DNA from 2 places in the Gordonia ajococcus genome. Region 2 is predicted to be linked to the other one. Evidence: riboswitches for the same ligand, from Rfam matches in the RefSeq annotation. Region 2 holds a riboswitch; the other holds the start of a gene.
What was found. A riboswitch is a leader RNA that binds a small molecule or an ion and turns the genes downstream of it on or off. The one in region 2 is predicted to bind S-adenosylmethionine.
Positions count from the first base shown of each region.

Region 1: it holds a riboswitch for S-adenosylmethionine, as region 2 does, so the genes downstream of both, GAA2_RS19475 (aminotransferase class V-fold PLP-dependent enzyme) here and GAA2_RS08145 (bifunctional o-acetylhomoserine/o-acetylserine sulfhydrylase) in region 2, are expected to answer to the same signal.

Region 1 covers NZ_CP052884.1:4,311,478-4,326,193, reverse strand. The annotation lists gene GAA2_RS19535 (Lrp/AsnC family transcriptional regulator) at 1-331, shown strand, start outside; gene GAA2_RS19530 (ClC family H(+)/Cl(-) exchange transporter) at 411-1,727, shown strand; gene GAA2_RS19525 (ABC transporter ATP-binding protein) at 1,724-2,554, opposite strand; gene GAA2_RS19520 (FecCD family ABC transporter permease) at 2,551-3,675, opposite strand; gene GAA2_RS19515 (FecCD family ABC transporter permease) at 3,672-4,715, opposite strand; gene GAA2_RS19510 (hypothetical protein) at 4,889-5,392, shown strand; gene GAA2_RS19505 (FAD-dependent oxidoreductase) at 5,471-6,868, opposite strand; gene GAA2_RS19500 (DUF4878 domain-containing protein) at 7,184-7,777, shown strand; gene GAA2_RS19495 (rhodanese-like domain-containing protein) at 7,774-8,187, shown strand; gene GAA2_RS19490 (O-succinylhomoserine sulfhydrylase) at 8,184-9,401, shown strand; gene GAA2_RS19485 (MFS transporter) at 9,447-10,982, opposite strand; gene GAA2_RS19480 (isochorismate synthase MenF) at 11,083-12,162, opposite strand; SAM riboswitch class IV at 12,275-12,389, shown strand; gene GAA2_RS19475 (aminotransferase class V-fold PLP-dependent enzyme) at 12,407-13,753, shown strand; gene GAA2_RS19470 (hypothetical protein) at 13,750-14,202, shown strand; gene GAA2_RS19465 (inorganic diphosphatase) at 14,281-14,716, opposite strand, start outside.
Region 2 covers NZ_CP052884.1:1,770,906-1,785,621, forward strand. The annotation lists gene GAA2_RS08135 (hypothetical protein) at 1-306, shown strand, start outside; gene GAA2_RS08140 (homoserine O-acetyltransferase MetX) at 329-1,483, opposite strand; gene GAA2_RS08145 (bifunctional o-acetylhomoserine/o-acetylserine sulfhydrylase) at 1,500-2,822, opposite strand; SAM riboswitch class IV at 2,886-3,007, opposite strand; gene GAA2_RS08150 (PE-PPE domain-containing protein) at 3,272-5,206, shown strand; gene GAA2_RS08155 (MFS transporter) at 5,199-6,473, shown strand; gene bfr (bacterioferritin) at 6,492-6,977, opposite strand; gene GAA2_RS08165 (bacterioferritin-associated ferredoxin) at 7,083-7,265, opposite strand; gene GAA2_RS08170 (exodeoxyribonuclease III) at 7,435-8,271, shown strand; gene trpS (tryptophan--tRNA ligase) at 8,320-9,354, shown strand; gene GAA2_RS08180 (YhjD/YihY/BrkB family envelope integrity protein) at 9,403-10,461, shown strand; gene GAA2_RS08185 (D-alanyl-D-alanine carboxypeptidase family protein) at 10,641-11,945, opposite strand; gene GAA2_RS08190 (aspartate aminotransferase family protein) at 12,022-13,413, opposite strand; gene GAA2_RS08195 (Lrp/AsnC family transcriptional regulator) at 13,410-13,874, opposite strand; partial or broken gene GAA2_RS08200 (gamma-aminobutyraldehyde dehydrogenase) at 13,985-14,716, shown strand, end outside.

The sequences.
Region 1 (14,716 bases), 2.5 Mb from region 2:
CGCGTTGCACTACGACGTCGAGATCCTGCCCGAGCGTCTCGGTTTCGGTCTGAGCGCGACGCTGTGGCTCACCGTGACGCCGTCGGCGATCGACGAGGTGGGTGCAGCGCTCGCCGCGCACGACGAGGTGGCGTTCGCCGCGGCGATCAGCGGCGAACACAACCTCATGGTCGCGGTGATCTGCCGGGACACCGACGACTTCTATCGATACCTACGCACCAGGGTCGCGTCCGTGGCCGGAATTCTGGGCTACTCGGTGAGCATCCGCGTCCGGCGCCTGAAGCAGAATGCGTCACTCGTGGTGCAGGGACGCCTGATTCAGCCCGTGTGACCCCGAATCGCCGGTGGACGACACGAACCTGCCGTTCGGAAGCGCCGGTCGAAGCCGGCGTGCGCGGTAACTTGCACGTGTGACCTCGCCGACGGCCGACAACCAGGGACTGGTGAGGTTGTGCGTGCTCGCCGTCTTCGCCGGGTGTGTGACCGGCGTCCTCGGCGGCGCGTTCCGGTGGTGCCTCGACCATCTCAACCGGTGGCGGTTCGAGATGCTGCAGTGGGCCGACGGACTCGGCGCACCGGGATGGTTCATCCCGGTGGCGGTGACGGCGGCCGGCGCGGCCTTCGGCGCGCTCGTCTCCCACCTCGTACCGACCGCGGCGGGCAGCGGAATCCAGCATGTGGAGGCCGTCGAACGAGGAGAAGCGGGGCCGGCGCCGCTACGGGTGATCCCGGCGCGGTTCTTCGGCGGTCTCGCCGCGATCGGATCCGGTCTGATCCTCGGCCGTGAGGGACCGACGGTGCACATGGGTGCGGCGGTCGGATCGGAGACCGGACGACGTGCCGGACTCGACCAGTACGATGTCCGCGTCATGCAGACCTCGCTCAGCGGAGCAGGTCTCGCCGTGGCGTTCACGGCGCCGGTGGGCGGTGCGCTCTTCGCGCTCGAGGAGGTGACCCACTCGTTCCGGATTCGAGTGGTGGTGCCGACCATTCTCGCGGTCGCCGCCGCGGTGGCCTGCGGACACGTGATCCTCGGCGACCGGCCCGACTTCCGGGTCGGCGTGGTGGCCGCGCCCCCGATCACCCTGCTGCCGGTATTCGTGGTGTTCGGCCTCCTCAGCGGTCTCGTCGGAATCGCCTACGGGCGAGCGGTTCTCGGGGCGATCAACGCGGTTCGCGGAATCACGCGCGTCCCGCCGATCGCGAAGGCCGCGGTCATCGGTGCGATCGTCGGCGGCCTGACGGCCGTCGACACCGATGCGGCCGGTGGCGGAGACAATCTCGCGCAACAGATCTTCGACGGTTCGGTCGTGCTCCCGGTGGTGGCCGCGCTGTTCCTGGTCCGGTTCGTCGCCGGTCCGCTGTCGTATGCCGCGGGAACCCCGGGCGGCCTGTTCGCGCCGATGCTGGCGCTCGGCGCACTGTGGGGCGTCCTGTTCGCCGCCGGCCTCGACGCCGTGCTCCCGCAATCGGATTCGACGCTGCGCGACGCCATGGTGCTCGCCGGCATGGCCGCACTGTTCGGCGCGGTGGTGCGGGCGCCGCTCACCGGCATGGTCGTGGTGATGGAGATGAGCGCGACGACCACCGTGGCGGTCCCGATGCTCGCCGCGACCGCGGCCGCCGTGCTCGTCGCGCATCTCTCCGGGACCCCGCCGGTCTACGACTCGTTGCGTGAGCAGATGCTCGCCAACGATGCCGCGCGACAACGGGACCCGGGGTCCTAGAACGCGCGGGTGTGCGCTCCGAGCGGCACGATCAGTGGCCCACCCGAGATCGGGTCGGTCATGACATGAGCGCGCAACCCGAAGGCCTCGTCGAGCATCTCTGCGTCGATGACCTCGGCCGGCGCGCCGGTGGCGACGATGGCGCCGTTCTTCATGACGACGAGTGAATCGCTGTAGCGTGCCGCGAGATTGAGGTCGTGCAACACCATGACCACGGTTTTGCCGTGCTCGTCGCGGAGGCGTCGGACCAGGTCGAGGACGTCGATCGAGTGGGCGAGGTCTAGGTAGGTGGTCGGCTCGTCGAGCAGGATGAGGTCGGTGCCCTGCGCGAGGGTGAGCGCGATCCAGACCCGCTGGCGCTGACCGCCGGAGAGCGCGTCGAGGGTGCGGTCGGCTAGTTCGAGGGTGTCGGTCATCTCCATCGCCTCGGCCACCGCGGCCTCGTCGGCAGCCGTCGCCTGCTGATACCACCGCTGGTGCGGATGCCGGCCCCGGCCGACGAGATCGGCGACGGTCAGACCCTCGGGCGCGACCGGATTCTGGGGCAGGATCGCCAGGGTCCGCGCGACCTGCCTGGGGCGGACATGCGAGATGTCGTCGCCGTCGAGGTAGACCGTGCCGGCCTTCGGCGGCAGCAGGCGCGCGAGGCATCGGAGCAGCGTCGACTTGCCGCAGCCGTTGGAGCCGATGATGGTCGTGACCTGGCCGTCGGGGACGTCGATGTCCAGGCCGTCGATGACCACCCGCTGGTCGTAGCCGACGGTCAGTCCGGTACCGCGCAGGCGGGACGTCGCCAGCGATGTGTGATCGACGGGGGAGATGGTCATACGGTCGCCTTCCGGGACATCGCGATCATCAGGTAGATGAGGAACGGTCCGCCGATCGCGGCGGTCACGATTCCGACGGGCAGCCCGCCGGGTAGCACCGTGCGGCACAACAGATCTCCGCCGAGCACGAGCGCGGCGCCGATCAGGCCGGACAACAACGGCGTCGGTACCGCGGTGCGGGCCAGCCGCAGCGCGATCTGCGGGGCCAGCAGTGCGACGAAGGCGATCGGTCCGGCGGCGGACACGCACAGCGCACTGACCAGGACCGCCGTCAGCAACAGCGTGGTGGACACCGCGCCGGTCCGGACGCCCAGGCCGCGCGCCAGGTCCGGACCGAGGCTGAGCATTCCGATCTGCCGGGACAGCACCACGATCACGACGACCCCGACCACGACCCCGCCGACCACCGGCCAGACATTGGACCAGCCCACGTTGGCGACCGATCCGACCAGCCACACCTGGGCACGCCCGACGTCGCGGATGTCGGCGCGGGTGAGCAGGAAGTTGGTGAGCGCCTGCAGCATCCACGTCATGCCGACGCCGATCAGCACGAGGCGGAACGGGTTGATGCCGCTGTTGGCCTTGCGGCCGGGCCAGGCCAGCACGTACATCACCGCGGACGTCAGGAGCGCACCGATCATCGCCGAGGCCGGGACGCCGAGGTCGCCGAACCAGCTGCCCCAGCTCGTCGTCGAGAAGGCGATGGCCGCAACCGCCGCCGCACTCGCTCCTGCGGTGATGCCGAGGATGTCGGGGGTGGCGAGGGGGTTCTGGGAGATCAGCTGGGTGATGGACCCGGAGAACCCGAGGCCGATGCCCACCAGCAGGCCGACGAGGGCTCGGGGGAGCGCGACGTCGAAGACGACGACGTTCTCGATGCGGGTCCCGCCGCCGAGCAGGATTCGCGCGACGTCGATCGGGGTGAGCGGGTAGTCGCTGACGCCGACGCCGGCCAGGAACAACACCACGGCGAGCGCTGCCGAGACGAGCGCGACGATCAGCATGCGCGGACGCACGACGACCGAGACCGGCTCGATCGCGAGGCGGTAGCCGCCGGCATGCCGCGCGATGCTCCGTGCACGTGTCCCGGGCGTCGGCGTCTTCACGTCGGACGTGTTCATACGGATGCCAACTTCTGCCGACGGACCATGACGATCAGGAACGGTGCGCCGACCAGCGCCAGCATGACGCCCACCTGGACCTCACCGGGGCGCGCGACGATGCGGCCGAGGATGTCGCAGCCGACGAGGAGGATCCCGCCGAACAGCGCCGAGTACGGGATGATCCAGCGGTAGTCGGCGCCGACGATCCCACGAGCGATGTGCGGCACGACCAGACCGAGGAACACGATGGGCCCGCAGGCGGCGGTCGCGGCGCCGATCAAGAGCGTGATCGTCAGGATGCCGAGCGCGCGGATGAGCACCACGCGAGAGCCGAGGGCCTTGGTCATGTCGTCGCCCAGGCTCAACACGTTGAGGAAGAAGCCGCTCGCCAGCGCGAACACCAGCCCGACGGCGATGAAGGGCAGACTCGCCCAGAACACGTCGATCCCGCGGCCGGCGGTCGAACCGACGCTCCAGAACCGCCACTGGTCGAGCGAGTTGGTGTCGACGAGCACGATCGAGGACGTGATCGCGGTGAGCATCGCCGTGAGGCCGGTGCCGGCGAGCACCAGGGTCAGCGGACTCGAGCCGCTCAGCGCCGACAGACCGAAGACGACGGTCGCGGCGATGATCGCGCCCAGCAATCCGAAGAACATGAACGCCACGGGGCTGGTGATCCCGAGCAGGTAGATCCCGCCCACGACCGCACAGGCCGCGCCGGCGTTGACGCCGAGCATGCCGGGATCGGCGATGGGGTTGCGGGTGTGTCCCTGGGTGATGGCGCCGGCCGCGCCCACGGCCAGGCCGGCCAACAGCCCGAGCAGGGTCCGAGGGACACGGAGGTCCCAGACGATGCCGTCGACGTCGGTGTCCTTGGTGATCTGGGGAATCCGGAGGTCGACGAGGGCCGACCAGATCTCGGAGATCCCCGCGGCGAAACTCGTCCAGACCTCGTCGAGCGGGACCGGGCGGGTGCCGAAGAGCACCGAGGCGATGACTAGCCCCACCAGGGCCGCGATCAGCACCGGAATGCCGAGGACACGGAGGGAGCGGCGCACGAAGGGTTACCTTACCAATGCAGTTCGAGGGGCCTGACGGTGCGGGGCGGTGGATGTCGTTCGGATAACGAAAGACCCGCGGAACCCGAACGGGGCCCGTGTCGTCGGTAACACTGCTTTGAGTTCGAATCGATATGTTCAGTGTTTCCAGGGTTGTGAAAACAGGAGGATCGATGAAGTCACTCAAACGTGCCGTTGTCGGGGTGCTGGCTGCGGGGAGCATCGCAGCAGGCACGCTGGTGGGTGCTGCGCCCGCCCAGGCAGCCGTCCCCAACCTTCAGATGACAGGTGGGGTCTATTGCCAGTTCGGAGCACCGGGTACGCCGTGGAACCAGGCGTGGAGCATGACCCGGTTCATGCGGGTGACCGCGCGTGACGGCGAGTTCCGCAATGTCACGCTGCAGGAGATCAACGGCGCGACCAAGTTCAAGTCGCAGCTGAAGAAGAACGAATCCCTGACTATCAAGACCACCTGGTTCGGCTGCTTCCCGTCGTCGATCGCCGGTTACGCGATCTCCGACTACGCCGAGAACCTGACGGACAACGCCGGCTTCTGGTGGAACATGCGGCGCATCGACAACCCGTTCGACAGGTTCGGTGCCGGCTCGTCGGCATCGGCGGCGCTGTCCGGCGGCGGCACCGACGTCAAGGGAGTGCCCGCGATCCCCGGTCGGTAGACGGGAACCGCTGAACGAACGACGAGGGGCGACCGGTGAGAACCGGTCGCCCCTCTCGTTTTGGTCTGGCGGTGTCGATCAGGCCGACGGGCGCGCCACCTTGTGGGGCTCCGACGCGGCGAGCATGTCCTCACGCTCGACGACCTTCACGCGCTCACGGCCTTCGGCGGCACCCAGGGCGCGCTCGTGCTCGTCGAGGCGGTACCAGCCGTCCCACGTGGTGAACGGGATGCTCTTCGACTCGAGCAGCTCGATGATCGCGTCCTCGCCGGGCGCGGCGGGCTCGAGCAGCTTCTCGGCCTCCATGTCCTTGAGGATGCAGTCGACGGTCTCGTTGGCGTCGCCCTTGGTGTGGCCGATGAGGCCGACCGGACCACGCTTGACCCAACCGGTGGTGTAGACGCCGGTGAGCTGCTCGCCCTCGTCGAACACACGTCCGGCCTCGTTGGGGATGACTCCCGCCTGCGAGTCGAAGGGGATCTCGGGCAGGTTGTCCGACAGGTAGCCGACCGCCCGGTACACCGCGCCGACCTCCCAGTCGGTGATCTTCCCGGTGGGCTTCACGTTGCCGGTGCCGTCGAGCTGGGTGCGCTCGGTGCGCAGGCCCACGACCTTGCCGTCCTCGCCGAGGATTTCGACCGGGCTCTCGAAGAAGTGCAGGAACAGCTTGTGGATCGCACCCTGCTTCGGTTCCCGGATCGCGTAGTTCTCGATGATCGTCGCGACCTGGTCGGTGATCTTCGAACCACGACGGGCGACGGCCGAGCCCTCGTCGTAGTCGATGTCCTCGGGGTTGACGATGACCTCGATGTTCGGCGAGTGGTCGAGTTCCTTGAGCTCGAGCGGCGTGAACTTGGCCTGTGCCGGTCCGCGGCGACCGAAGACGTGCACCTCGACGGCCTTGTTGGCCTTCAGGCCCTCGTAGACATTGGCCGGGATTTCGGTCGGCAGCAGCTCGTCGCCGGTCTTGGCGAGCACGCGCGCCACATCGAGGGCGACGTTGCCGACGCCGATGACGGCGACCTTCTCCTGCTCCAGCGGCCAGGTGCGCGGGAAGTCCGGATGACCGTCGTACCAGGCGACGAACTGCGCGGCGCCGTAGCTGCCCTCGAGGTCGATGCCCGGGATGTCGAGCGCACGGTCGTCGGTGGCGCCGGTGGAGAAGATGATCGCGTCGTAGTGCTGCTTCAGCTCGGCCAGCGTGATGTCGGTGCCGTAGTCGACGTTGCCGAGCAGACGGACCTGCGGCTTGTCGAGCACCTTGTGCAGCGCGGTGATGATGCCCTTGATCCGCGGGTGATCAGGCGCGACGCCGTAACGGATCAGACCGAACGGAGCCGGCATACGCTCGTAGAGGTCGATGCTGACACCGCGGTCTTTGGCGGTGTCGGACTTCATCAACGCGTCGGCGGCGTAGATCCCGGCGGGACCCGCACCGACGATCGCAACCCGCAGCGGGCGGCTGTTGTCACTCATGGAGTAGGTGTCTTCCGTTGCTCGGCGCGCCCCGACGCAGGTGCTGGATGCGAAACCCCTGATCCTACTGTCGACACGCTTGGATATGGCCTATCCCTTCTACGGTAGGCGCTCGGTGTCCCCGGCCAAAATCTCCTGTGAGGTAATCCTCACTTCTCGACGTCATCGTGACGACGCCCGCGGCCGGAGCGTTCCCGGGCGCCGGGCGGTTGCCACACGGTCGCGGGCATCGCATTCGCCGCGGGCGACGGGACGTGCGGGAGCCTGCAGAAGCCGGGCGGAGGTCACACCCGGCCGGTCTATACACTTCGCGCCATGGCCAAAGCTGCAGGCGGGGGCCCCGACAAGCAGTCGGGTAAGGGCGCCGCATCCCGGAACACCTCCCGGGGCGCCGCGTCCTCGAAGAAGCCTGCGTCCGGTGAGGCCGGATCGTCGGACGCCGACGTGGACGCCGCCGTCGTCGACGAGGCACCACCGAACTGGAAGAACGCGTGGCCGTTCTTCGTCGCCGCGGGTGTCGTCGCGCTCGTCGTGCTCGGGATCGTGCTCTCCAACATCTCCCGGCCGCCCGAGGAACGCGTCAGCGACGACGCGCTGGTCCAGTACGCCATCAACGACCTCTACACGGCCAAGAACGGCCCCGACTACGCCGAGTACCGCGCGAACACGTGCGATGCCGACCTGGACAAGCCCGGTTTCCCCGCCGAGGCGCAGTTCGTCGCGGAGAACCAGGCGTCGCTGGACCAGAACGGCCGCATCGAGATCCCCGAGATCACCGACCTGGTGGTCGACGGTGACCGGGCGACCGCGAAGGTCCATTGGCACTATAAGAACAAGTCCGAAGACAAGCAGGTCGTGGAGACGACCGTGGTGCGCGAGAACGGCGAATGGAAGGTGTGCTCCTCATGACCTATGCCGGCGACCTGACCCCGCGGGAAGCGTGGGCGAAGCTCGAGAACAATCCCGACGCGGTTCTCGTCGACTGTCGGACGCAGGCCGAGTGGTCGTTCGTCGGTGTTCCCGACCTCGAGGTGCTGGGGAAGCGGACGATCTTCGCCGAGTGGACGACGTTCCCCGAGGGTCGGCGCAACGAGCAGTTCGTCGAGCAGCTGCGCAGAGCCGGGGTGACCGATGACCACGAGGTCATCTTCCTCTGCCGTTCGGGGCACCGATCGATCGGTGCGGCCGAGGCGGCGACCGCCGACGGAATCGGCAAGGCCTACAACGTGGTCGACGGGTTCGAGGGTGCCCTCGACGAGAACGACCATCGCGGCGCGTCCGGATGGCGTGCCGAAAATCTGCCGTGGAGGCAATCGTGAGTGCTGATCTGTCCGTGGGTCGTGAACTGCCGGAGGGTCTTTCGCCCGACACCATCGCCGTGCGCGGCGGCCTCGCGCGATCCGGGTTCCACGAGACCGCCGAGGCGCTCTACCTGACCAGCGGATACGTCTACGACTCCGCCGAGGCTGCCGAGCGTGCCTTCACCGGCGAGGACCAGCGGTTCGTCTACTCCCGGTACGGCAACCCGACCGTCCACATGTTCCAGGAGCGCCTGCGTCAGCTCGAAGGTGCCGAAGCCTGCTTCGCGACCGCCAGCGGAATGGCCGCGGTGTTCGTGGCGCTCGGCGCCCTGCTCAAGGCGGGCGACCGGCTCGTGGCGGCCCGCAGCCTGTTCGGCTCCTGCTTCGTCGTGTGCAACGAGATCCTGCCGCGCTGGGGCGTGGAGACCGAGTTCGTCGACGGTGAAGACCTCGAACAGTGGGAACGCGCACTGTCGAAGCCGACCGACGCCGTCTTCTTCGAGACCCCGTCCAATCCGATGCAGATGCTCGTCGACGTCGCCAAGGTGTCCGAGCTGGCGCATGCCGCGGGCGCGAAGGTGGTGCTGGACAACGTCTTCGCCACCCCGCTGCTGCAGCGCGGTCTCGATCTCGGCGCCGACGTCATCGTCTACTCGGGCACCAAGCACATCGACGGCCAGGGTCGCGTGATGGGTGGTGCCGTCCTCGGCACCAAGGACTACATCGACGGTCCGGTCCAGCAGCTGATGCGCCACACCGGTCCGGCGTTGAGCCCGTTCAATGCGTGGACGCTGGTCAAAGGCCTCGAAACGATGCGCCTGCGGGTCGACGCCTCGGTGGCCTCGGCACTGCGGATCGCTGAGTTCCTGGAAGCCGACCCACGGGTCCGCTGGGTGAAATATCCGTTCCTGCAGTCGCATCCGCAGTACGAGCTGGCCAAGAGCCAGATGACCGGCGGCGGCACCGTGGTGACCTTCGAGCTCAACGACCACGACGGCATCGACGGCAAGAAGCGCGCCTTCGAGGTCCTCAACGCGCTGCGGGTCGTGGACATCTCCAACAACCTCGGCGACTCCAAGTCGCTGATCACCCATCCGGCCACCACCACGCACCGCGCGATGGGGCCCGAGGGACGTGCCGCGATCGGTCTCAGCGACTCGGTGGTTCGCCTGTCGGTCGGGCTCGAGGGCATCGACGACCTGCTCGCCGACCTGGATCGGGCGCTCGGCTGAGCCTTCGCACGAGGCTCTTCTTCCGGTCAGGCGTCGCGGCGGTCGTCAGGCCGCCCGAGCCGGGCGCTCATGACGGAACCTGAGCACGCCGAGCGCAACCGCGATGGGCAGGACACTGACGGTCAGCATGGTGAGTCGCACGGCGCCGGAGAAGTCCGCTCCGAGGTCGAGGCCGCCCACCTGCTGCAGCAGGTTCGGGTCGTATCCGACGCCACCCGGGCTCTGCGCCACCGCGCTACGCGCGGCGTCCACGGCCTCTTGTCCCTGTGTCACCGTCAGACCCCGTTGTTCGGTGTCGGCAAGCCATTCCCGATTGAAGAACGCATTCAGGAGGAGCAGGTACACGGTGGGCCCGAACGCGTAGCCCGTCATCCCGAAGGCCGTCTGCACCGAGGCCACTGTTCCGGACTGCCCACTCGGCGCATGCGAGAGCACCGTCTCCGACACGGGTGTGGAACTCACCATCGACCCGAGGTTGTACAGCCATACGGCCATCACGAGCAGCCACAACGCCATCGTCGGGTTGACCGTGCCGGCCATGAGCAGCCCGGCGGCCGCCATGGTCGCGAGACCGGCGACCATCACCGGTCTCGGCGAGAACTTCTCCATCAGACTCCCGGACATGATCAGCGCGCCGGCGATCAGCAGCGAGCCGGGAAGGAACAACAGGCCGACCGTCCGCGGTGACAGCGCGAGCACCTTGCTGCCGTACTGCCCCAGGACGATGCTGAGTCCCGCGATCAGGAAGTTGAGTGTGAAGGCCGCTGCGAGCGCGACCGTGAACGTCCGGTTGCCGAACAGTGACAGGTCCAGCGCCGGTTCGGGGGTGCGGCGTTCGTGGCGGACGAAGAGCACCGCCCCGACCACGCTGACGAGCAGCGGCAGCCAGGTCTGGGGCCGGAGCATACCGTTCTGCGCGGCCGCGAGTCCGATGACGAGGGTCAGGAGTGCCACCCCGATCAGGACGATGCCGATCACGTCCAGCTTCGCGCGTTCCTGACGAGGCGACTCCGGGACGAACCTTGCCGTGAGCAGCATCGAGACCCCGGCAAGCAGTGGTGCGACCAGGAACACGAGCCGCCAGCCGAGACCCGTCACGGCCCAGCCCGTCAGAGCCGGGAGCACCCCGCAGAGAACCATCTCGATGGCGACGAAGATGCCGATGGCCTTCGGTCGCTGCTCTTCGGTCACCGACGTCTTGAGGAGGGCCAGCGATACCCCGAGCAGCGCCGCCATGCCCAGGCCCGCCACGACGCGCATCGCCAGGAGAAAGCCATACCCGGGCGAGAGCATGGCGAGCACATCGGCGACGGCGACCACGGCCAGTCCCGACATCAGGAGTCGTCGGAGTCCGATCGAGTCACCGAGATTTCCCGCGCCGAGGACGGACGCGGCCATGACCAGCGTCGACATTCCACCCAGCAATCCGACACCGGTAGGCGGGACGTCGAGTTCCCGGCTCACCTGCGGCAGATTCAGGCTCAGCACCAGGGGATCGACGGCCGTGATCGTGAAGGCCAGGGACAGCGCGAAGATGATCGGCAGAATGCTCGTCTGGGTTGTCGACCGCTCCGCAGTCACCCGCTACGCCTCCCTGCCCCTTCGCCCCGACGTTCATCGACTTTAGCGCCGACCTTCGTGGTCAGAGGCGAGTTTGCGGGAGGACGTGCTCACCGGAGGGTCAGTTCACGATGTCCGCGAGGGGGATACCGAGCGCGTTGAACACGGTTCGTAGTTTGAACTGCGTCTCGTCGAGTTCCGCCTGCGGGTCGGAGTGTTCGACGATGCCGCCGCCCGCCCATGTACGCAGACTCCGACCGTCGGCCGCGAGCTCGGCGCACCGGATGGCGACCATCCATTCGCCGTCGCCGGCGGCGTCGCACCAGCCGACCGTGCCCGCGTAGAAGCCACGATCGCCCTCGACCTCGCGGATGATCTGCGCGGCAACGTCACTCGGGGTTCCGCACACTGCGGGTGTGGGTCCGAGGAGTAGTGCGAGGTCGAGTGCGGTGACCGCCGGATCGCGCAGCGTCGCGCGGATCGGGGTGGCCAGATGCCACATCTCGCCGGTCGACTCGAGCTGTGGTGTCGACGGTGCGTCGACCTCGTCGCAGAGGTGCCCCAGGCGTTCGCGCAGATGGTCGACGACGAACGCGTGCTCGGCGAGATCCTTTGTCGACGCGGCCAACTCGTCGGCGGTTGCCCGGTCGACGGCCGGGTCGGCGGACCGTGGTGCCGAACCCGCGTAGGGATGGCAGGTCACGGTCGAACCCGACTTGCGCAGCAGCGCTTCGGGACTGGCGCCGAGCAACCACGAACCCGAACCCGTCGCGGCGCCGAGGTCGACGCCGAAGGCGTTGTGCCCCGCGTTGCCGCCGGCGAGTGCGTCGAGCAACTCCGCCGGCCGGATCCGCTCGTCGAGCACCAGGTCGACGCTGCGCGCGAGCACGACCTTCCCGACGTCGCCGGCGACGATGCGCTTGACCGCATGCGCGATGCGTTCGCGGTGCTCATCCCTGTCCGGGTGGCTCACGGTCGACACCGCTCGGCGCGACAGCGGCGCACTCCCGGTCAGGGGTGCCTCGCCGGTGCGGAGCCGCGCGGGAGCCACCAGCGCCGCGGGGTCGCGGACATCGAACGGGATCGCCCCGGTCAACGACCCGAGCTCACCCGCCCGCAGCGCGGCGGACGCCTCGTCGACGTCGGTGAACGACCGGACCACCCCTTCGCCCCGCACGGTGCCGTGGGGACGCGACAGCACGAAGACCTCACTCGATGACACAACCGCCAGGGTACAGGTAAGCCTGCCCTAACTCGGAATCACGGTGATTCCAAATTGACACCCTCAGGCGGGATCCGCGAACCTTGTCGCAGGTCATGAGTGCCAGTGACAAGCCCCGGCTCGCTGGTCGGCAACCCTCCTCCACGGTGGGGTGCTCCGGGTGACGACCTGGCTGCGTTCGAACCCGAACGCGGCAAGTGTGGATTCTCGAGGAGTTCTCGTCATGACTGCTGTGCTGTCGGCACCCGTCACACCCGCCCGTCCTGTCCGCGATGCACCGGTGTTCGCCGACCGCGGGCCGTTCATCCCCGCGCTCGCACCGGTCGTCGGCTCGGATGCACAGGTCCCCGTCGCCGCCGGGCGCAGCGTCGGTTACGCCAATCTCGACTACGCAGCGAGCGCGCCGGCGCTGGCGTCGGTCGCCGCGCAGGTCGCCGGAGCCCTCGGCGAGTACGCGAGCGTGCACCGCGGTGCGGGCCACCTGTCGCAGATCACCACCCGCCGATACGAGACCGCGCGTGAGACCGTCCGCGAGTTCGTCCGCGGCCGCGTCGACGACACGGTCGTCTTCACCCGCAACACCACCGACGCGATCAATCTCGCCGCCCACATCACTCCCGGCGACGTCGTGGTCCTCGACATCGAACACCACGCCAACCTGCTGCCGTGGTGCGCACCGAAGAACGGCCGCAACCGCGCCCGCGTGGTCACCGCCTGCGACACGATCGAGGACACCCTCGTGGCGATCGACGCCGAACTCGCCTCGCAGCCGGCCTCGCTGCTCGCGGTGACCGCCGCGTCGAACGTCACCGGTGAGGTCCTCCCGATCGGCCGGCTGGCCTCCATTGCCCACCGCCACGGCGCGCGCATCCTGGTCGACGCGGCGCAGCTCGTCGCGCACCGGCCCATCTCGATCGTCAGCCACGGCATCGATTACCTGGCCTTCTCCGGCCACAAGGCGTATGCGCCGTTCGGCGCCGGGGTCCTCATCGGCCGTTCCGACTGGTTCGACGCCGCCGACCCCTACCTCGCCGGCGGGGGCGCGACCGCCGACGTCGACCTCCCTCGCGGCGGCAACACCGCCGGCGCCACCTGGCACACCGGCGCTGCTCGTCACGAAGCCGGTTCGCCGAACGTGCTCGGTGCGGTGTCGATCGCCGAGGCGTGCACCGCGCTGGCCGAGCTGGGACCCGAGGCCATCGGTTTCCACGAACTCCGGCTCTGCGAACGGCTCGACGCCGGGCTGGCGCGCATCGACGGTGTGCGGCCGCTGCAGATCTTCACCGACTCCACCGACCGCGTCGGCATCGCCGGGTTCACCGTCGACGGCGTCGCGCCGCGGGCCGTGGCGGAGTACCTGAGCGACGAGCACGGAATCGGCGTGCGCGACGGCAAGTTCTGTGCCCACCCGCTGCTCAAGCGGCTCGGTCATCCCGAGGGTGCCGTCCGTGCGAGCTTCGGAGCGGGCACCACCTCCGACGACATCGACCGCCTGCTCGACGCACTCGCTTCGCGCTGCGTCACCACGACCACCACCCGACCCGAACTCGACGAGGGGTACCCGGCATGACCATCGAACTCTCCACACCGCCCACCGCCGTCACCATCGGTCGTCCGGGCTTCCAGGTCGCGGTCGCGGGTGATTCTGTGGCACTGACCTTCCCGATCGTCGTGCGTCGTCAGACGCTGCGGGACGCCCAGCGTGCACGCGCGCTGCTGCGGGCGGGCACCCACGACCAGGCGAATTTCGCGGTCGCCCTCGAGGTCGAGGTGGCCATCGCGCCGCACGCGGCGTCGGCTCGCGCCGCCGTCGAGCACGCCGACACCTCCACCGACGACTCGGAGACCATCCGCTACGTCGGCACCACCCACGGTCTGATCACGCTGCTGCGCGACATCTACGTCGCCGAGGTCGCCGACGCCGTGATCCTGGTCCCGATCGACGGTTCGGCCACCGACCGTCGAATCCGCGAGCAGGTGCTGCCGGTCTTCGCCGACGTGCGTCACCGCGTCGCCTGACGACGCCGAAGCGAAACGCAACGACCGCCGACGACAGCATGTGTCGTCGGCGGTCGGTGTACGACTCGTGAGGTGGCGTCAGCCTCGCGAGGGCTCGTTGGCCTCGTGGGGCTGTTCCGCGAGACGGGCGATGGCCTCCTTGGCGACCTTCTCGGCGGCCTCCCGGCCGACCCAACCGCCCGGCTGGACCTCCTTGCCGGGCTCGAGGTCCTTGTAATGCTCGAAGAAGTGCGAGATCGGGCCCAGCTCGTACTCCGACACGTCGGAGATGTCCTTGATGTGGTCCCAGCGCACGTCACCCGCGGGCACGCACAGCAGCTTGTCGTCGCCGCCGGCCTCGTCGGTCATCGTGTACATGCCGACGATGCGGGCGCGCACGATGATGCCGGGGAACACCGACTCGGGCAGCAGGACCATCGCGTCGAGCGGGTCGCCGTCCTCGCCGAGGGTGCCGTCGATGTATCCGTAGTCGGCCGGGTAGCCCATCGAGGTGTACAGGTAGCGGTCGAGGTAG
Region 2 (14,716 bases):
CAGCCGACCGTGCCCCAGCAACCGGTTCCGACACCGGACCGGGACGCTCCGGGCTGGGCCACCACAGAGTTGGCGCCGACTCCGCCGTCGACCGGTACGAGCACGCGTACGTTGTCGCCGTATCCGTGGCCGACGCTGCCGTTCGCTCCGGGCACGACGCCGCGCATCCCGCCGGATCTGTTGCCGAAGGAGCTACTGCCGTCGAGTCCGGCGCAGACTCCTCCTCCGCCCGAACACTCGGCCACGCCGCGGGCGGAAGCACCTGCCGCTCCGTCGTCGAGCAGCCCGGTACCCGTCCCGCGCTGAGCGCCGAAGAGCGCAGACCGGCTCAGGCGTCGCGGCGGGCCAGTTCGACCGTGCGCTTGAGCAGGTCGCTGATGGCGTCGAATTCGGTGAGGAAGCCGTCGTGCCCGGTGTCGGATCGCACGACCTGCAGACCGCCGACGCAGTTGCCCAGCTCTTCGGCGAGCTCGGCCTGTAACCGCAAGGGATACAAACGATCCGAGTCGATCCCGCCGACGATGACGGGGACCGTGCACTCGTTGAGCGCCTTCTTGATGCCGCCGCGGTTGCGGCCGACGTCGTGGTGGTTCAGGACCTCGGTGAGCACGACGTAGCTGCTCGGGTCGAAGCGCTGCATGAGTTTCGACGCCTGGTGCTCGAGGTAGCTCTGGACGGCGTACCGGCCGCCGAGCAGCGGCTGCTCGTCGCCCTGCGGCTCGTTGGCGAAGCGCTCGTCGAGCTCGGGCTCACTGCGGTACGACAGGTGCGCGATCTGACGGGCGATGCCCATCCCGGTCAGCGGGACCTGTCCGGTGCCGTGGTAGTTCCCGCCGTTCCAGGCCGGGTCGGACTTGATGGCGGCGATCTGGGTGGTCTGGATGCCGATCTGGTCGGCGGTGGCGCGGGCGCCGACGGCCAGCACCAGTGCGCTGCGGACGCGCTCGGGGTATTCGATCGCCCACTCGAGTGCACGGGCTCCGCCCATCGATCCGCCGAGAACTGCTCCGACGCTGCGGATTCCGAGACGGTCGAGGAGAGCGACCTCGGCGCGGACCTGGTCGAGGACGGTGATCTGTGGGAATCGCGAACCCCACGGCCGACCGTCGGAGGCGAGTGACCCGGGACCCGTCGATCCCTTGCAGCCGCCGAGAACGTTGGCCGAGATGACACACCATTCGTCGGTGTCGATGGCCATACCCGGACCGATGAGGCCGTCCCACCAGCCGGGCGCCTCGTGCTCGTTGTCGGCGGGACCGGTGACGTGGGAATCGCCGGTGAGTGCGTGCAGGGTGAGGATCACGTTGTCGCGGGACGGCGACAACGTCCCCCAGCGCTGAAACGCCAGGGTGACGTTGTCGATCCGTTCGCCGCTGTCGAGAGGCAGCGAGCCGATGCTCATGCCGACGAGCTTCCCGTCCGGGACCGATTCCCAGTCGGGCTGATCAGACGCTTGCGCGTTCAGGTCGATACTCACCGACAAAATTGCCTCACCTGTCTCACTTGGCGGCTGCGAAGCCCTGTTCGAGGTCCGCCAGGATGTCGTCGATTCCCTCGATGCCCACGGCCAGGCGAACAAGTCCCGGGGTGACACCTGCGGCGAGCTGCTCCTCGGGGGTCAGCTGGCTGTGGGTGGTCGAGGCCGGATGGATGACCAGCGAGCGGACGTCGCCGATGTTGGCCACGTGGCTGTGCAGGGTCAGGGCGTCCACGAACTTCTTGCCCGCGTCCACACCGCCGGCGATCTCGAAGGAGATGATCGCACCCTGTCCCTTGGGGGCGAGTTCCTGGCCGCGCTGGTACCACGGCGAGGACTCGAGGCCGGCGTAGGCGACGGACTCGACCTGCGCATGACCCTCGAGGAACTTCGCGACCTTCTGCGCGTTGGCGACGTGACGCTCGATGCGCAGGCTCAGGGTCTCGAGGCCCTGGGCGAGCAGGAAGGCGTTGAACGGGGCGATGGCGGCACCGGTGTCGCGCAGCCACTGGACGCGGGCCTTGAGTGCGTAGGCCGGCGCACCGAGGTCGGCGAAGACCGCACCGTGGTAGCTGGGGTCCGGGGTGGTGAAGCCGGGGAACAGGTCCTTACCGTCGCGCTGCACACGCCAGTCGAAGGTGCCGCCGTCGACGATCACACCGCCGATCGCGGTGCCGTGTCCGCCGATGTACTTGGTGGCCGAGTGGACGACCACGTCGGCGCCATGGGCCAGCGGGTTGATCAGGTACGGGGTGGCGACGGTGTTGTCGATGATCAGCGGCACGCCGTTGCGGTGTGCGACCTCGGAGACGCCCTTGATGTCGAGGATCTCGTTGTTGGGGTTGGAGATCGACTCACCGAAGAACGCGCGGGTGTTCTCGCGGACGGCGGCCTGCCACGACGCCGGATCCTCGGGATCCTCGACGAAGCTCACCTCGACGCCGAGCTTCGGCAGGGTGTAGTGGAACAGGTTGTAGGTGCCGCCGTACAGACGCGGGCTGGACACCACGTGACCGCCGGTCTCGACGATGTTGAGAATCGAGTAGGTTTCCGCAGCCTGCCCGGAGGCCACGAGCAGAGCGGCGACGCCGCCCTCGAGCGCGGCGATGCGCTGCTCGACCGCGTCCTGGGTCGGGTTCATGATGCGGGTGTAGATGTTGCCCGGCTCCGCGAGACCGAAGAGGTTCGCCGCGTGCTGCGTGTCGTTGAAGACGTAGGAGGTGGTCTGGTAGATCGGCAGAGCCCGGGCATTCGTGGCCGCGTCGGCGGTCTGGCCGGCGTGGATCTGCTTGGTTTCGAAGCTCCAGTTGTCGGCTGGATTCGTGCCCTCGTTGGCATCAGACATGACGATTGATCACTTTCTACGGTCGGCAGGGCCAAATTCGACCCTGTTGGGGTCCGACCTTCGGACCCGCGCTTGCCGGGGCTTCGCTTCTGCGATCCCACAACCCGGTCATCACCCGGAGCACCCCACCGCGGTTGGAGGGTTGCCGATCAGCAAGCCGGGGCTTGGCGCTGATACTCATGACCTGGCGACAAGGATATAACACGGATGTGAGTGCCTGAGAACCCTCCCGGTCACGCCGAATCGAACCCCTCACACTGCCTCCGAACCGTGTACTGAGCGTGTGGTCCGACCGGTTGAAATCGGTCAAACGGCACGGTGAATCCCCAGTACAGCGTCGTTAGCGCTTCTCAGCATCATGTCAGGTTCTTCGTCGTCGCCTTAGGGTTCGGGCAACCCCGGCGGGCTTCCGCGCTGGCATGGTCCGGGTTCACCGAGGAGAACACCTCATGGCTGCGCTGGCACACCTCCGCTCTCGACGGATCTCCGTCCTCGTCGCGTCTGCAACCGGTCTCGCGGTGGCCGTCGCCCTGTGTCTTCCCGGTGACGCCCTCGCGGAGGCATCCGAGTCCTGCGGAGCGGGCGCGGTCGTGATCGCCGCCGGCACCAACGACCCGGAGGGGCAGCACCTGGTTGGGGTCACACAGCGGTACCGAGGGCTCGGGCCGGACGGGAACCCGGACCCGGAGTCCGAGTATGCGGGCGACAACGGATACACGATCATCTACGCCGACTATCCGACGACGCTCTGGCCGCTGGGCGCCACGGGGTACGACTCGAGCGTGGCGCAGGGAAACGCGGCGACCAAATCGGCGATCGCCGGCTATCAGACCCGGTGTTCGGGTAAGCCGGTCGTCGTCGCCGGGTACTCGCAGGGCGCCCGGGTCGCGGGTGATGTCCTGGCCGACATCGGCTCCGGTCCGGTCGAGGTCGTGGCGACCGACGAGAACGGCGACCCACTTCTCGACGAGGACGGCAATCCGATCACCGTCGTCATCGACCCGGACGGGATCAGCGGCGAGTTGTACTCCGACCCGCGGCAGGCCGGCGACAAGACCGGACGCGGCATCGAACTGTCCCTGATCGGCGTGATCCCGGGTCTGACGATGTCCGGTCCGCGCGGGACGACCGGGACCGACGCCGGTTTCGGTGAGCTCGAGGGTCGGGTGGTGTCGGTCTGTATCGAGGGCGACCCCATCTGTGACCTGCCCGATCCCGTCTACGACCCGATCGGTGCGATCGACGGGCTCCTCGGTTACCAGGTCAAGCACTTCCTCTACCCGTACGCGATGTACCGGGACCCCGCGTCCCAGTGGGCGACGCGACCGGTCTCGTGCAACGACGCGGGGACGGTCTGCATGGTCGGGGCGCAGTCCGCATTCGCCGAGCTGGTCCAGGGCTGGGCGTCCGATCTCGGTTACACCGGCGAGATCGGCGACTTCCTGTCCGGCCGTCCGACGGTCGGCCTCCCGCTCGGGATCACCCTGGCGAACCTGCAGCCCGTCGTCCGCCTGGTCCAGGGTGTCCTCCCGCCGCTGCCGCAGCTCGGTTACGGCGCCTACCTTCCCGACCTCTTCGTCTTCGAGGACATCCTGCAGGGCATCGTCAGCCTGTCCCCGGCGCGACTCATGCGCGGTGTGACCGCGCTGGCCGCCAGCGTTCGCAGCATCGTGCTGCTGCCGGTGAACGCCGTGCGGTACTGGGCGGGCGCGATCGTCGGACCGACCGTCACGTCGCAGCAGAACACCTTCACCGTGCTCGCCGACGACGACTCCGAGGTGCCGGTGACTCTCGCCCGAACCTTCGCCGCCGTCGACGACGATCCCGAGACCAGCGGACCGGAGGTCGAGGCGACCCATGGCGGTTCCGGCATCCCGGCCCCCACGGAGGTGGCGAGCGGTCCGTCCGGAGTCGACTCTTCGGCGGATACGGACACCTCGGCGCCTTCGTCGGCTGCCGAACCCGACAACAGCCCGGCCGGCGGTGGCGACGGCACCGACCCGTCCACCAGTGGCGGTGATCCGGGCGTGACGCGGTCGGAGACCGATTCCTCCGACGCGCCGTCGTCGGACGCCGGGACCCCGGGCTCCGATCCCGACGGCGGCTCCGGCAGCGCGGACTCCGGGACCTCGAGCCCGGACGGCTCGTACTCGGGCAGTTCCGGCAGCGGCGGGTCGGATTCGAGCAGCGGTTCCGGCAACAGCGATGGCCGATCGGACTTCGTCGAGCGGCGACTCGGGCTCCGAGTAGTCCCGGCAGACTCCGCGGAATCGATCACCCAGCGATCGGGCAGGCGGCGGGGGTCGTCGGCCCCTGTGAAGCAACTCACCGGGTCCGGGGGGAATCGTTGTCTCCAGGGGCCGGTTGGCATGAGGCGTGCCTGACGCTCCCACGACGACCACCGGTGCGCCGGACGACCTCGTTCCGAACGTGCTCGACAACGCATCGTCGAAGGTGCAGGAGCGTCCCTCGTCGACGATCTCGAGTCGTGCCCGCCGGTTGACGATCCTCGCGCTCGCGCTGGGCGGTTTCGGTATCGGGACCACAGAGTTCGTTGCGATGGGTCTGCTCTCGAACATCGCCGGTTCGCTCGGCGTCTCCGAGCCGACCGCCGGCCACGTCATCTCCGCCTACGCGCTCGGCGTCGTCGTGGGTGCTCCGCTGATCGCGGCGCTCACAGCGCGTATGTCGCGGCGGGTGCTCCTGATCGCGTTGATGGTGGCGTTCACGATCGGCAACCTCGCGACCGTGCTCGCGCCGTCGTACGGACTTCTCCTCGTGGCGCGGTTCGTCGCCGGTCTTCCGCATGGTGCGTACTTCGGCGTCGCGGCGCTGGTCGCCGCGCACCTCGCCGGTCCGCGGAATCGGGCCAAGGCGGTCGGGCAGGTGATGCTCGGTCTCTCGGTGGCGAACGTCGTGGGCGTGCCCGCGGCGGCCTGGCTGGGGGAGACGTTCGGGTGGCGCACCGCGTTCGCGATCGTCGTCGTCATCGGCATCGCGACCGTCGTCGCGCTGGTCCGTGTGCTGCCGACCCTGTCCGGCATGACGATCACCGACCCGCTGACCGAACTCGGGGCACTCAGACGAACGCAGGTGTGGTTCACCCTGGTGATCGGCGTCGTCGGGTTCGGCGGGATGTTCGCGTTCTACACCTATCTGAACTCGGCCCTGACGTCGGTGACGGGACTGCCGGTCTCCGTCGTGCCCTTTGCCCTGATGCTGTACGGACTGGGCATGGTGACCGGGAACTTCGTCGGCGGCTACGCGGCCGATCGGAGTGTGTCCGTCGCCATCCTCGCCGGCCTGTTCACCAGCGCGGTGACTCTCGCGGCCTTCGCGGTGCTCGCCGAGAATGCCTGGGCGGCACTGATTCTCACCTACTTCGTGGCGCTGACCGGATCGACGATGCTGCCGGCTCTCCAGACGCGGCTGATGGACGTCGCTGCCGACGCGCAGACGCTGGCCGCCGCCCTCAATCATTCGGCGCTCAACGTCGCCAACGCCGCGGGTGCGTTCCTCGGCGGCGTGGTGGTCTCGGCCGGGTGGGGGTTCCTGTCGCCGTCGGCGATCGGCGCGGTGCTCGCCGTCGGCGGAATCGCCGTCGCGGTCGTCGCGATCACGACAGTTCGACGGCGACCCGCCGCGGTCTGAGTGGTCGGCGCTGCCCGGTCAGCCGTTGGTCGGGGGCGTCGCGATCGTCTTCGACAGGTACAGCGGTTCGCCGAGCTTGTTGATCAGCTCGAGCTGCGTCTCGAGGTAGTCGATGTGTTCCTCCTCGTCGGCGAGGATCTTCTCGAGGAGGTTCGCGCTGGTGATGTCGCCCTTCTCGCGGCACATCGCGATGCCCGGGCGGAGTCGCTCGACGACCTCGATCTCGACGGACATGTCGGACTCGAACTGCTCGCGGATGGACTGACCGATGCGCAGCGGCAGCAGTCGCTGGTAGTTGGGGAGGGCCTCGAGGAAGAGGATGCGATCGGTGAGGAGCTCCGCATGGGTCATCTCCTCGATGGACTCCGCGCGGGTCTTCGCGGCGACCTCGGTCAGACCCCAGCTCGCCTGCATCTTCGAGTGGAGGAAGTACTGGTTGATCGCGGTCAACTCACTTGTGAGCTGTTCGTTGAGTAGTGCAATGACCTCGTCGTCGCCACGCATGTTGACAGCCTCCCGTTAGCCGATCGTCTCGTGACGAAGTTAACACGACAAAACGCCCCGCGCGCGTTCTCGCGCGAGGTTGTTTGGGAGTTGTCGAATGTCAGATCATGCGGCGTTCGTCGCGGTCGCGAGCCTTTCGCTCAGGATGCTGTCGAGTTTCTCCAGGCAGGTTCCGCAGCCCTCACCCGCGCCACACCGATCACTGATGTCGTCGACGGTGTAGGCACCGGCATCGCAGTGCTCATGTACTTCGTCGACGGTGACGGCGCGGCATATGCAAACGAACATCTTCGGACCTAACGTAGTGCCTGGATTAGGTAATGCTTACATATTCTCCCCGGTGAGCACAAGGGTTGCCTTACCTGTATTTCGTCTCAATTGGAGACCCGGAGACCCGTCTCGGGAGGTGTGCGGCGCGGCTCGGGCCTGTCGGACCGGATCCGTACTATGTGGCCTCGTGCCACTCTCCATTTCCACGGTCAACGTCAACGGAATCCGCGCGGCGGTCAAACATCGTTCCGAGACCAACCGCGGCTTCCTGCCCTGGTTGGAGGACTCGTCGCTCGACGTCGTGCTGTTGCAGGAGGTACGCGCGAGCGAGGACCTCGCCCGGGACGCCCTGGCTCCCGCGCTTCAGGCGGGCTGGCATCTCACGATGAGCGAGTCGGCGGTCAAGGGACATGCCGGTGTCGGCGTGCTCACCCGTCGGGCGCCGGAGGCGGTCCGGATCGGTTTCGGGAGCGCCGAGTTCGACGAACTCGGTCGCTATCTCGAGGTCGACCTCGACACCGATCTCGGACCGGTGACCGCGGCCAGTCTGTACCTGCCCAAGGGTGCGGCGCTCACCGACGCAGAGAAGGACATCGCCAAATTCGAGGAGAAGGCGCGGTTTCTCGACGAGTTCGGCGACCACCTCGGTCGGCTCGTCCGTCGTCGCCGGCACGTCGTCGTCGGTGGCGACTGGAACATCGCCCATGCCGAGGCGGACATCAAGAACTGGAAGGGCAATCTCAAGAGCCCGGGCTTCCTGCCGCATGAACGCGCGTGGGTGGGCGGGCTCCTCGAGGCCGGCTGGCGTGACGTCTCCCGTGAGCTCCATCCCGGTGAGAGCGGCCCGTACTCGTGGTGGTCGTGGCGGGGCAAGGCCTTCGACAACGACTCCGGCTGGCGGATCGACTATCAGCTGACCAACCGCTCCCTCGCCGAGCGGGCGGTCAAGACCACCGTCGACCGGGCGGCCGCGTACGACCTGCGGTGGTCGGATCATGCACCGGTCACCGTCGTCTACGAGTGAGACGGGCACCCGCGTCAAAGGGCTGTGCGGGTCTGCGAAAATGGACCAATGAGTTCTGACGCCTCCGCATCCGGTGCCGCCCGACCGCGCGTGCTGTCGGGAATCCAGCCGACCAGCGATTCCTTCCACCTCGGCAACTACCTGGGTGCGGTCCGCCAGTGGGTGGCCCTACAGGACGACTTCGAGGCGTACTACTTCATTCCGGACATGCATGCGATCACGGCGTCGTTCGATCCGAAGACCCTCGCCGATCGCACGCGCCTGTCGGTCGCTCAACTGCTGGCCGTCGGCGTGGATCCCGAGCGCTCCACGATCTACGTCCAGTCGCACATCCCGGAGATCGCCGAGCTGACCTGGGTGCTGTCGTGCATCACCGGTTTCGGTGAGGCGAGCCGGATGACACAGTTCAAGGACAAATCGGCCAAGCAGGGCGTGGACGCGGCGGGTGTCGGGCTGTTCACCTATCCGATCCTCATGGCCGCGGACATCCTCGCCTTCCAGGTGGATCAGGTGCCGGTGGGCGAGGACCAGCGTCAGCACCTCGAGCTCACGCGCGATCTCGCGCAGCGGTTCAACTCGCGGTTCGGCAAGGTCCTCAAGGTCCCGCAGGCGTACATCGTCAAGGAGTTCGCGAAGATCTACGACCTGCAGAACCCGACCGCCAAGATGAGCAAGTCGGCGGAGTCCGACAAGGGCCTCATCAATCTGCTCGACGAGCCGAAGAAGTCTGCGAAGAAGATCCGTTCGGCGGTGACCGACACGGAGACCGAGATCCGGTTCGACCCCGAGAACAAGCCGGGTGTGAGCAACCTGCTCACCATCCAGTCGGCATTGAGTGGCACTCCGGTGGACGTCCTCGTCGACAAGTACCAGGGCAAGGGATACGGCGACCTCAAGGTCGAGACCGCCGACGTCCTCACCGAGTTCGTCACGCCGCTGCGTGGCCGCGTCTCCGAGTACATGGACGATCCCGCGCAGCTCGACGCGATTCTCGCTCGTGGCGCCGAACGCGCTCGGTCGGTGGCCTCGGCGACCCTCGAGTCGGTCTATGACAAGGTGGGATTCCTGTCGCCGAGGCGCTGACACAGTCCTGAGTTCGACCTCCTCGGCGATTCGACGAGGAGGCGTGCGGTGAGTTCGGTGGTCGATACGGGGAAGTCGCTCGTCACCCGTGCGAAGTCGATCTACGAGGACCGGCGTGAGCGCTGGACCTGGCTCGACCACCTCGTGCGGACGGTGGACCGCTACAACGACCGCCGCGGAAATCTCTACGCGGCGAGCATCAGCTTCAACGGCATCCTCGCGCTCGTCCCGATCATCATGGTGGCGTTCGCGGTCGCCGGCTTCGTGCTGGCCCAACAGCCGGAGGTGCTGCAGGAGATCCAGGACGCGGTCGTGGAGAAGATGCCGGGGCAACTCGGCGATCAGGTCTCCGACATCATCACCTCGGCCATCGACTCCCGTACCACGGTGGGTGTGGTCGGCCTGCTCGGCGCGGCGTTCACCGGCATCGGCTGGATCTCCGGGGTCCGTACCGGAATGACCGAGATGTGGGGTGGCCGAGTACAACGCAACGCGGTCATGTCGAAGGTGTGGGATCTGGTGACCTTCGCCGGACTGGGTGTCGCCTTCGCGGTGACGATGGCCGTGACCGCCCTGGGCAATTCGGGTCTCACCAAGACCGTGCTGGGGTGGGTGGGCCTCGACGACGCGTCGTGGGCGCCGATCCTCGTGCGGGTGGTGTCGACCGTGGTCTCGATCCTCGCCACCTGGGCCTTGTTCACGTTCATCATGGCTCGGCTTCCCCTGGTGCAGTTGCCATTCCGCAACACCCTGAAAGCCGGACTGATCACCGCGGTCGCGTTCGAGATCGTCAAGACGGTCGGCGGGCTCTACCTCCAGTCGGTGCTGAGCAGCCCCGCGGGTGTGGCATTCGGCCCGATCCTCGGTGTCATGGTGTTCGCGTACCTCGCATCGCGCATCGTGCTCTACGCCGCCGCCTGGTGTGCGACCGACCCGGCGAACGAGGAGTTCCAGGTCGAGGAGGACCCCGACGCGGAACTGCATCGGCCGGTGGTCATCTCGCCGACGGTCGAGGTGAGTCCGACGCCGCGTCCGGCGGCACTGGCGGCCGCGGCGGGGGTCGGCGCGGCGATCGCGACGCTCGTGGGGGTCGTCCGCAGGCGCTGACGAAGCGGAGGAACGATCCCGGCCGGGGTCGGTCATGGGAACTGTGGCCCGCGGACCTTCCCGCGTGACCATTTCCTTCCCGCCTATTGAGCTCGATACGCGGGAGGGAATCCGACAAGCGGGAGTTTCTGTCGTCGGCGCCTACCCGCCGCCCTTCCGAGCAGAAGCGGGTGGGTGGATCACCTGCGCCCGAAAAGCCTGAGTCCCAACAGCAGCAACACCACGGCGGCGAGCGCCGCGACGAGACCGATGAGGACGCGCACCGACATCGGGGAGGCGGTGTCGGACCCCGAACTCGCGAGGTGGGAATCCGGGGACGAGGCGGCGTGCGGCGCAGTGGATTCCGCCGCTTCACGAGTGGAGTCGACGAGACGTCCGACGGTGACCTCAGGACCTGCACGGAAGCCGTATTCGAACATCGCCCGCGCTTGATCCCAGTACATGTCGCCCTCGACCGATAATCCGTACATCTGCACGACGAGGATGCGGTGGCCGTCGCGTTCGGCCACACCGACGAAGGTCTTGCGCGCGTCGTCGGTGTAGCCGGTCTTCCCGCCGAGCATGCCCGGATAGCCGTCCACGAGAAGCCGATTGCTGCTGTACATGTCGTAGGCCGGATGGTCCTTGTCGCCGGGCACATCTGGTCGGCGCGGATAGCCGGGGAATCGGAAGGTGGGCTTCGCGATGAGCTCCCGAAAGGTCTTCTGCGCCATGGCTGCTCGGAAGATCAGTGCGAGATCGTAAGGCGAGGAGGACATCCCGGCGGCATCGAGACCCGATGGGCTCGCTGCGCGCGTGTCGGCGGCGCCCAGCTCGCGGGCGCGTTCGTTCATCTTCTCGAGCGTGGTCTCCACGCCACCGAGTTCGCGGGCGAGGGCGTTGGCGCAGTCGTTGCCCGACACCATGAGCAGGCCGGTGAGCAGGTCGCGGACGGTGTAGTGACCGCCCGGTCCCATCCCGCACGAGTCGCCCTCGGTGCTCCAGTCCTCCGCGGTCGGGATGACCGTCGCGTCGAGGTCGAGTTCGTCGAGGGCGATGAGTGCGAGCAGCACCTTGATCGTCGACGCGGGCCGGTACCGACCGTGGGGGTCCTTGGCCGCGATGACGCGGCCGGAGTCGAGGTCGGCGATCAGCCACCCGGCCGAGGTCAGCCGTGGCGGAACGGGACCAGCCGCCGGGTCGGCGACGACGCCGCAGTACGAGAGATCCTCACCCCCGATCGCGGGTGTCGGGACGGGCAGCGAGGACGGGGTCGTCGAACCCGGTGCGACCGCCTCGGATTCGTCGACAGGAGGCGGCGTGCCGATCTTGTGCGGACAGTGATCGGTGACCGGAGTGCTGAAGGCGGGTGGGGCGCCGGTGGGAAGCGGGACGGCCCCGGCCGGTCCGACGCCGACCGGTCCGGCGGACAACATGCACAGAAGCATCCCGAGAACAGCGGCGACGAGTGCCGATGCGGTCCGGCGAGTCCACCCCGAGGTCACCGATCGCACGTTACCAGCGGAACCACGCGGTCTCCGGACGTGCGAACGCGTCGTGTCCGACGTTCGGCCATGCGGACTACAGCAACGAATACGCCTCGCCCAGGACCGACCGCAGGATCTGCTCGATCTCGTCGAACTCGGCCTGTCCCGCGATCAGCGGTGGCGCGAGCTGCACGACGGGATCGCCGCGATCGTCGGCGCGGCAGTAGAGCCCGGCGTCGAACAGCGCGGTGGACAGGAAGCCCCGGAGGATGCGTTCGGATTCGGCTGCCGTGAAGGTCTCCTTGGTGGCCTTGTCCTTCACGAGTTCGATCCCGTAGAAGAAGCCCTCGCCGCGCACGTCGCCGACGATCGGCAGGTCGTACAGCTTCTCGAGGGTCGCGCGGAACGCCGGGGCCTGGGTCTTGACGTGGTCGTTGAGGCCTTCACGCTCGAAGATGTCGAGGTTGGCCAGTGCGACCGCCGCCGACACCGGGTGCCCGCCGAAGGTGTAGCCGTGGGCGAAGGTCGTGGTGCCGTCGCGGAACGGTTCGAAGAGCCGGTCGCTGGCGATCATCGCGCCGACGGGGGAGTAGCCCGACGTCATGCCCTTGGCGCAGGTGATGATGTCGGGGACGTAGCCGAAGTCCTCGCAGGCGAACATCGAACCGATGCGACCGAAGGCGCAGATCACCTCGTCGGAGACGAGCAGGACGTCGTATTCGTCGCAGATCTCGCGCACCCGCTCGAAGTATCCGGGCGGCGGCGGAAAGCAGCCGCCGGCATTCTGGACGGGTTCGAGGAAGACGGCGGCCACGGTGTCGGGGCCCTCGAATTCGATCGCCTCGGCGATGCGGTCGGCGGCCCAGCGGCCGAACTTCTTCGGGTCATCGGACAGGTGGTCGTCCGCCCGGTAGATGTTGGTGTTCGGCACCCGGAACGCACCGGGCGTCAGCGGCTCGAAGGCCTCCTTGAGCGCCGGCACGCCGGTGATCGCGAGTGCGCCCTGCGGGGTGCCGTGGTAGGCGACCGCACGCGAGATCACCTTGTGCTTACCGGGTTTGCCGACCAGCTTGAAGTACTGCTTCGCCAGTTTCCAGGCACTCTCGACGGCCTCGCCGCCACCGGTGGTGAAGAAGACGCGATTGAGATCGCCCGGCGCGTAGGCGGCGATCCGCTCGGCGAGCTCGATGGCCGGCGGTGTCGCGTACGACCACAGCGGGAAGAAGGCGAGCTCCTTGGCCTGCCGGGCTGCGGCCTCGGCGAGTTCGACGCGTCCGTGACCCACCTGCACGACGAAGAGTCCCGCCAGGCCGTCGAGGTAGCTGCGGCCCTGATCGTCGAAGATGCGGACGCCCTCCCCTCGGGTGATCACCGGAGGGGTGATGGCGTCGCCGTGCCGGGCGAAGTGTCCCCAGAGATGAGCTGCACTGCGGGCGCCGAACGACTGAGCGGAGTTCGGGGGCGTAGAGGGGGCGGTCACTGTCATCGGGTTCCCCAGTTGTATTGCTGTTTCACGAGTTTCAGGTAGACGAGGGTCTCGGTACCGACGACCTCCGGGTGCACCCGTACCTTCTTGTTGAGGATCTCGAGCAGGTGGTCGTCGTCCTCGGAGACGACCTCGATCAGGATGTCGAAGGACCCCGCGGTCAGCAGCACGTAGTCGATCTCGGGGTGTTCCGCGAGCCGTTCGGCGAGCGCCTGGGTGTCGCCGACGCAACGGATGCCGATCATCGCCTGGCGTGCGAATCCGAGTTTGAGAGGGTCGGTGACGGCGACGATCTGCATGAGACCGCTGTCGCTGAGCTTCTGCACACGGTTGCGCACGGCGGCTTCGGAGAGTCCGACGGCCTTGCCGATGGAGGCGTAACTGCTCCGACCATCGGCCTGGAGGAGCTCGATGATCTTCTTCGCGGTTGCGTCCAGCTGTGTGGATACAGGGTCAGCCACCCCATGATCGTGACGGATTTAGTGATGAATCGCAACATCGACGACGGAAACCGTACTGAAGTCCGGTTTCGGCGCGTGAATCCGCAACGGCAACGGTAGGATCTGGGGGTATGTCCTCACCAACCAGCATCCCGTCCGGCTGGATCAACGGTAAGCCACATCACTCGACCGGTGCCGATCGCATCGTGGTCAATCCTGCCACGGATCAGCCGGTTGCGACTGTGAAACTCGCAGGTCGCGGCGATGTCGATGCCGCGATCGCGAGTGCCCGCGCCGCGCAGCCGGCCTGGGGACGTGCCACCCCGGCCGAACGGGCGGGTGTCCTGCTCGCGTTGGCCGGAGCGCTGGCGGCGCAGTCCGAGGTGTTGATCGCCGAAGAGGTCGCGCACACCGGCAAGCCGATCCGGCTCGCGACCGAGTTCGACGTCCCCGGATCGATCGACAACATCGAGTTCTTCGCCGGTGTCGCACGCAATCTCGAGGGCAAGGCGAGTGCGGAGTACTCGGGCGACCACACCTCGTCGATCCGCCGTGAACCCGTCGGCGTCATCGGCACCATCACGCCCTGGAACTACCCGCTGCAGATGGCGGTGTGGAAGGTCATCCCGGCACTCGCCGCCGGTTGCGCGGTGGTCCTGAAGCCGGCCGAGATCACGCCGCTGACGACGCTGACGATGGCCCGCATCGCCACCGAGGCCGGACTGCCCGACGGCGTTCTCAACATCATCGTCGGCACCGGTCCGGATGCCGGCGCACACCTGGCCGGACATCCCGGCGTCGACATGGTGACCTTCACCGGGTCGAGCGCGGTCGGCCGGCAGGTGATGACGCAGGCCGCCGCC